3 regions of the Phytobacter palmae genome follow, and region 1 is predicted to be linked to each of the others. Evidence: predicted binding sites of a transcription regulator. Region 1 holds the regulator's gene; each other region holds the start of a gene.
What was found. Region 1 encodes CRP, which controls carbon source genes, mostly activating them, when cyclic AMP is high. Its sites were predicted from a motif close to ATGTGANNNNNNTCACAT; they were not measured.

Region 1 (2,271 bases):
CGAACCCATATTAACTTCCAGCGCGTGCCGACCGTTGATACTTCCAATCCGTTCGCGGCGAAGGTCATCCCCTCGCTGGATGAAAGTCTGGTCGTCATTCATTTCCGTAACCTTGAAGGGATCGACTATCCCTGGCTGCTGGCGATGCTGCAGGGTTCGTTCATTTCGCACATGAATACGCTTGTGGTGCCGGGTGGGAAAATGGGACTGGCGATGGAGCTCATCATGACCCCGCTGGTACAGCGGTTGATGGAAGGGAAGAAAATTCAGTAGCCTTGCGGCGGACACAATATCTTCCCCCGCCAGGTGTAGCCCCGGAAAGCGTAGCGCCACCGGGGAAAAGGTCGAATGCGCTACGCTTATCCGACTTACCTGCTTAGCCTTTGAAAGCGGTTCTCAGGCCTCAATCACTTCATACGAATGCGTGATTTTCACCGCCTTCTCCAGCATTAACGCGACGGAGCAATATTTCTCGGCAGAGAGATCCACCGCACGCGATACCGCCGCCTCTTTCAGCTCCTTGCCGGTCACGATGAAGTGCAAGTTGATATGCGTAAACAGACGCGGAGCCTCTTCACGACGCTCTGAGGTCAGCTTCACTTCGCAATCTTTCACATCGTGGCGGCCTTTTTGCAGAATAGATACAACATCGATAGCGCTGCATCCTCCTGCTGCCATCAGCACCATTTCCATCGGGCTTGGGGCTTTGTCGCCTGAGTTACCATCCATCAGGATCTGGTGCCCGGACGCAGACTCGCCAAGGAACGTTAAACCTTCTACCCATTTCACTCGAGCTTGCATTTTTAATTCACTCCGGAGTTACAGTTTTCTTTACAGATTACGCGTACATAAGAAAACTCGCAACGGAAGGCGACCTGCGTCAAGCTGAAGCGAGACACCAGGAGACAGGCGACAAAAGCTATGCTAAAACAATCGGGATGCTACAGTGATACATTGATGTTATGTATGTATGCAGAGGACATCACATATTACAGGCCGCAGGCATGTCTGACGGTCCACTTCCCAGGTATGGGGAAGATAGATTGCAACCCCGGACGCGATATGTGAATCCAGCGTCTGGAGCCAGCTTATAACAGAGGATAACCGCGCATGGTGCTTGGCAAACCGCAAACAGACCCGACTCTCGAATGGTTCTTGTCTCATTGCCACATTCATAAGTACCCATCGAAGAGCACGCTGATTCACCAGGGTGAAAAAGCGGAAACGTTGTATTACATCGTCAAAGGCTCAGTGGCTGTGCTAATCAAGGATGAAGAAGGTAAAGAGATGATCCTCTCTTACCTTAACCAGGGAGATTTTATCGGTGAACTGGGTCTGTTCGAAGAGGGTCAGGAGCGCAGTGCATGGGTACGCGCCAAAACCGCTTGTGAAGTGGCCGAAATCTCCTATAAAAAATTCCGTCAATTAATTCAGGTGAACCCGGATATCCTGATGCGTTTGTCTTCTCAGATGGCGCGTCGTCTGCAGGTCACCTCAGAAAAAGTCGGCAACCTCGCCTTCCTTGATGTGACAGGCCGTATCGCACAGACGCTGCTGAATCTGGCGAAACAGCCGGATGCAATGACCCACCCGGACGGTATGCAAATTAAAATTACCCGTCAGGAAATTGGTCAGATCGTTGGCTGCTCCCGCGAAACTGTCGGTCGTATCCTGAAAATGCTGGAAGATCAAAACCTGATCTCCGCGCACGGTAAAACCATCGTCGTGTACGGTACACGTTAATTCTCAAGCGGCGCGTCGCCCTTAACGATGCGCCGTTTTTGTCTCTCTTTTCCATGTGGCGCAGGCTGATTTATCACCCCGAAATCAACTATGCACTGCGACAAACGCTGGTGTTATGCCTCCCTGTGACCGTGGGTCTCATCGCGGGCCGTCTCGATCTCGGTTTGTTGTTTTCCCTTGTTCCTGCCTGCTGCAATATTGCCGGTCTGGATACGCTGCATAAACGTTTCTTCAAACGTGTCTTCATCGGCGGCACTCTCTTCGCTGGCAGTAGCCTCACGGTACAGTTATTACTGACGCAAAATGTTCCGCTACCGCTGATCCTGACCGGATTAACGCTGGTCCTCGGCGTCACGGCAGAAATCAGCGCATTGCACGGGCGCCTGCTCCCCGCCTCGATCATTGCCGCCATCTTTACGCTCAGCCTCGCCGGTAGCATGCCCATCTGGGAACCGTTACTGATTTATGGTCTGGGGACACTGTGGTACGGCGCGTTTAACGCCTTCTGGTTCTGGCTGTGGCGGGAGC
Region 2 (2,271 bases), on a different contig from region 1:
ATATCGCTCAGGGCCTTGACGCCGGGGAACGTCTTGCCGATGCCGCGGAAGGAAAGATAAGGAGTAGAGTCTTGCATAACGTCTCCGTGAATCAGTTCAGTGTACTTCTGGCCCTCCCTCGCAAGGGAGGGCACAACCATCAGAGATTTACTTCACGCCTAACCCTTTTTTCGCCAGCTCTTCTTTGAAGTTATCGCGAGTGATCAGCACCACATCGGTAACCGCAGTGAATTTCGGCGGCTCAACACCTTTGGTGACCCAGTTGTAGAGCAGCTCGCTGGTTTTGTAGCCATGAACATCCGGGCTTGGCAGCAGAGAACCGTAGAAGCCGGTCGCCTGTGCTTTAGAGAGTTCGCTGACCGCGTCCACACCATTAATACCAATGCCGATCACATCAGCAGCTTTAAAACCCTGACCTTCGGTGGCGCGCACGCCGCCAAGGACGGTGTTATCGTTCATACCCAGCACCAGCCAGTGTTTCACTTCCGGATGCTGCACCAGCAGAGAGTTACCGGCATCAAATGCGCCGGGGATATCGTTTGATTTTGTCGGGACCTGGTAAATTTGTTTTTCCGGGAAGCCGGCAGCTTTCAGTGCATCCATTGAACCAGTGGTGCGACGACGCGCGGTATCCAGTTCATTGGCAGTAATGGCCATAACAGCGGTTGTTTTTACATCCCAGCCGCGTTTTTGCATCTCTTTGTACAACTCCTGTCCCTGACGCGCGCCGATTTCGCTGGCGGCCATCATGACCAGAGGAACGGAGGTCATCGGTTCGCCTTTCGCGTTCACGAACTGATCATCCACGGTAATGACTTTCATGTCATAACCGCGCGCTTTAGCAACAATCGCGGAACCTAATTTCGGGTCCGGCGTACAGATAACGAAGCCTTTTGCTCCGCTGGCTGCCAGGCTGTCGATAGCGTTAAGCGTTTTTTCGCCATCCGGAACGGCAATTTTAATTACCTCAAACCCTAAATCCTTGCCCGCCTTATCGGCGAATTTCCATTCAGTCTGGAACCAGGGTTCTTCTGGTTGTTTCACCAAAAAACCCAGTTTCATTGTTTCAGCAATAGCGGATTGTGACATAACGGCTGCCAGGCCAATGGCTGCTAACGCTTTAGTGAATTTGTGCATGGTTAACTCCAGCTTTGACTTTCTTTTCTGTAGGGAAAAATAACTATCGGTTCACTTAAAAGGTCATAAAACAAGGCATTAGGATCCGTACTTCCCTGGATACCTGTTCTGGCAGTAGTTTTAGCGGGAAATTGATTCTCCATAGGAGAGCAATATCACACCGCAGAATTACAGTAATTCCGTACATAAATTCAGCGGATTTAGACATAAAAATGAGGGGTTTTGTCATACAAATGAGAAAGGCACTAGCAGAATAATCCATAGCTCCAGCTCGGTTATCCTTGTCCCCGATACAAGGTGCATCGGGGTGTACAAATTACCAACGGTAATAAATGTGGTCTGCGTGATCGCGAACGGGGGCTTCATTACCCAGCAAGCGCGCCGACAGGGCGAATGCAAAATCAAAGGCGTGCCCAAGGCCTTTGCCGCTCAGCAGGTTGCGGTCTTCAACCACCGGGGCATCAACATATTCACCGTTCCGGACGCCTTGCCACAGATCGCCGGAGCAGACGTAGCGGCGGCCGTTCAGCAGATCATTGCCACCGAGCACCCTTGCTGCTGCGGAGCAAATCGGGCAAATCAGCTTATTTTGTGCATCATGATGCTTAACAAAAGCGATAACGTCCGCATTCGCGGCAAGGTTCACACTGCCCTGCGGTCCGCCCGGAAGCACGACGGCGTCGTAAAGCGTTTCCGCGCGCTCGGTCAGCGTACTATCTGCCACCATCGGAATGTTGTGATAGCTGACCACCGCCCGCGATTCCGCGCAGGCTAGCGTTTCAACCTCGATATGCAGGCGCCTCAGAATGTCGATAGTAATAATCGCTTCTGCCTCTTCGAACCCCGGCGCTAATAACACTGCCACTTTTTTCATTACATCCTCCTGATCCTGTTGTTGTAGATAATTATCCTTATCATAAATCAAAACACTGTTTCAAAATAACTCTCAAATCACATTCTTGCCGCCTGAGGCGTACCACTATTTCGTTTCCAACGATCAGGGGAACATTTTCCAGAGGAACAGAATATCTGTTTTCCTTTGCCAGAATATTTGCCCCACCTGAAAGGAGAAACGACGAGCTGTAACAGAATAAAAAACTTTCAATCCTGTGCCATAGGGGCGTAACGAACGGT
Region 3 (2,271 bases), on a different contig from region 1:
AATCCTTGGCGCGCAGCACGGTATTGGTCATGCGTGGAGCATTCTTGAAATATTGGCTGTCTCTGTTCCGGCATCGCTTTTCGGTGTAGCTATTGCGGCGCTGTGGAGTCTGCGTCGCGGTAAAGATCTGGCTGATGACAAGGAGTTTCAGGAAAAATTAAAAGATCCAAAACAGCGTGAATTCATTTACGGCAGTAGTGAAACCCTGATGAATCAGCGCTTCCCAAAAGAGGCCTACTGGTCAACATGGATCTTCTTTGCCGGCATCCTGGTCGTGGTGTTACTCGGGGCGCTCCCGCAATTGCGCCCGGCTTTTGACGTAAAAGGGAAACTCTCGCCACTTTCAATGAATCTGGTCATTCAGATGATGATGTTGATTGCTGGCGCCGTGATGCTGATGGTCTGTAAGGTCAACGCTTCCGCCATTTCAGGCGGTGCGGTATTCAAAGCGGGAATGGTGGCTATTTTCTCGGTCTTTGGTGTTGCATGGATGAGTGATACTTTTTTCCAGGCTCATTTAAACGAACTGAAAATGGCGCTGGAAGGGGTGGTGAAAAGCCATCCATGGACCTACGCTATCGTACTGTTCCTCGTTTCGAAGCTGGTAAATAGCCAGGCTGCCGCGCTTACCGCTGTTGCGCCAATGGGCCTGATGCTGGGCGTTGAACCTAAAATGTTGATCGCATTCTTCCCGGCCTCGTACGGCTATTTTGTCCTGCCGACCTACCCAAGTGACCTCGCCTGTATCGGTTTTGACCGCTCGGGTACCACGCGTATCGGCAAATTTATCATTAACCACAGCTTTATTATTCCGGGTCTGATTGGCGTCAGTTGCGCCTGCGCTGCCAGCTACATGCTGGTCTCGGCCTTCTTCTGATAAGTAAAAAGCGGCGAGAGCGCCGCTTTTTTTGTCTTTTCGGACATAAAAAACCTGCCTCGGCAGGTTTTTTTATCATCAGAACATCGCGCCCGGCGGTACATCTTTGAACGTTTTGCAGTAGGTTTCAAAAATGCTTTTCAGAATTTTGCGCAGTTTCATGTTTTGCTCCGGCGATTTGTTATGCAAGTGTTATCGGTTGATGTGCATATAATATGACCTCCATCACAAAAAGCAATATTTCCGTGATAGAAATCACGTTTTATTTTTTCAGGAAGCGTATTTTTGTTAAAAACTGGTTTCGAATCTGAAACTTACAAACTAAAATTTTTTGAGTATTTTTAAAAACTATTTAGAGAGTGCAGGAAAAAACGTGGCGGGTTACTACTGGTGGGGAAAGCAGAGGCCAGCTGAGCTGGCCCTCCGCGATATCAGGCAAGGATCTCACGCACAAAGGCTTCGATTGCTTTGTCCTGGCAGTTTTCAAAGAAACATTGCTGGAAGCGCGGGCCGGAAACGGCGGTTTTTACCAGTTCCGGATCGATGGCACGTAACGTATCAAGGTAGTTCTCTTTTACCACAGCCGCTTTCACCTGGTTGAGGATACCGGCATTACGGACCTGCGGCTCTTTGCGTTCGGGCGGATAGCCTTCACCTTTACGTCCCGTGAACGCTTTTTCAAAGATAAAGCGCACATTGAGTTCCGCTCCCCAGCCAAAACCTTTAGCAAACGGCAAAGAGAGCGCGTTGCCGTTGTTAATCTGGGCAAACAGAAAAGCATCAGCTGGATCAATACAGTAACCACAGACCACACCTGGATGAATGTTCAGCGACATCAGTGCACCCTGCCCGGTTCCACAGCCTGTCACCACAAAGTCGACCGCTTTAGCATTCAGCAGAATGCTGGCCATAATACCAAGGTGGATATAGGTCAGGTGATGATCGTTTTCGTCACTCATGCCCACGTTAAAGACCGGAAAATCTCTTTCATCCGCAACCGCTTTCAATTCTTTAAGGATGATGGCGTTTTTCCCTGCCTGGCTGTTTTCCATCATCAGTGCAATCTTCATATTCATCTCCTGGTTAATGCATCAAGTAGCCAATATGAATCAACCTTACTACCTGATAAACATACTTTCAAATTTAATGAAAAATAGTTTTAAAAAAGCAAATTGCCTTCACAGTTTTGTCTGTAAGAATCTCAATGCACTGTCGGAGGGCGCTGACCTCCTCGCTGTTCTCTCTTTTATTACGGGTAGCGTTCTTGCTCTGGCGATGTTTATGACGCGCTACAACAAAACGTCTTTATAAAGCCACTTTCACCCAGAAAGAGGCAATGCAGACATCAAGGCTGGTAGCGGCTGGCATTTCAACTTACATCTGGTGGCTTTATT

Region 2: AAIG39_RS09910 (arabinose ABC transporter substrate-binding protein) is a predicted target of CRP. The motif match lies at 1,281-1,298, and genes of this name have one in related genera.
Region 3: azuC (stress response protein AzuC) is a predicted target of CRP. The motif match lies at 1,091-1,108, and genes of this name have one in related genera.

The regions. Positions count from the first base shown of each region.
Region 1 covers NZ_JBCIVJ010000002.1:25,612-27,882, forward strand. The annotation lists gene AAIG39_RS02830 (phosphoribulokinase) at 1-273, shown strand, start outside; gene AAIG39_RS02835 (OsmC family protein) at 397-801, opposite strand; gene crp (cAMP-activated global transcriptional regulator CRP) at 1,111-1,743, shown strand; gene AAIG39_RS02845 (YccS/YhfK family putative transporter) at 1,797-2,271, shown strand, end outside.
Region 2 covers NZ_JBCIVJ010000006.1:156,763-159,033, forward strand. The annotation lists gene araG (L-arabinose ABC transporter ATP-binding protein AraG) at 1-77, opposite strand, end outside; gene AAIG39_RS09910 (arabinose ABC transporter substrate-binding protein) at 148-1,137, opposite strand; gene AAIG39_RS09915 (DJ-1/PfpI family protein) at 1,454-2,011, opposite strand.
Region 3 covers NZ_JBCIVJ010000006.1:160,281-162,551, forward strand. The annotation lists gene AAIG39_RS09920 (anaerobic C4-dicarboxylate transporter) at 1-877, shown strand, start outside; gene azuC (stress response protein AzuC) at 956-1,039, opposite strand; gene AAIG39_RS09930 (RpiB/LacA/LacB family sugar-phosphate isomerase) at 1,309-1,947, opposite strand.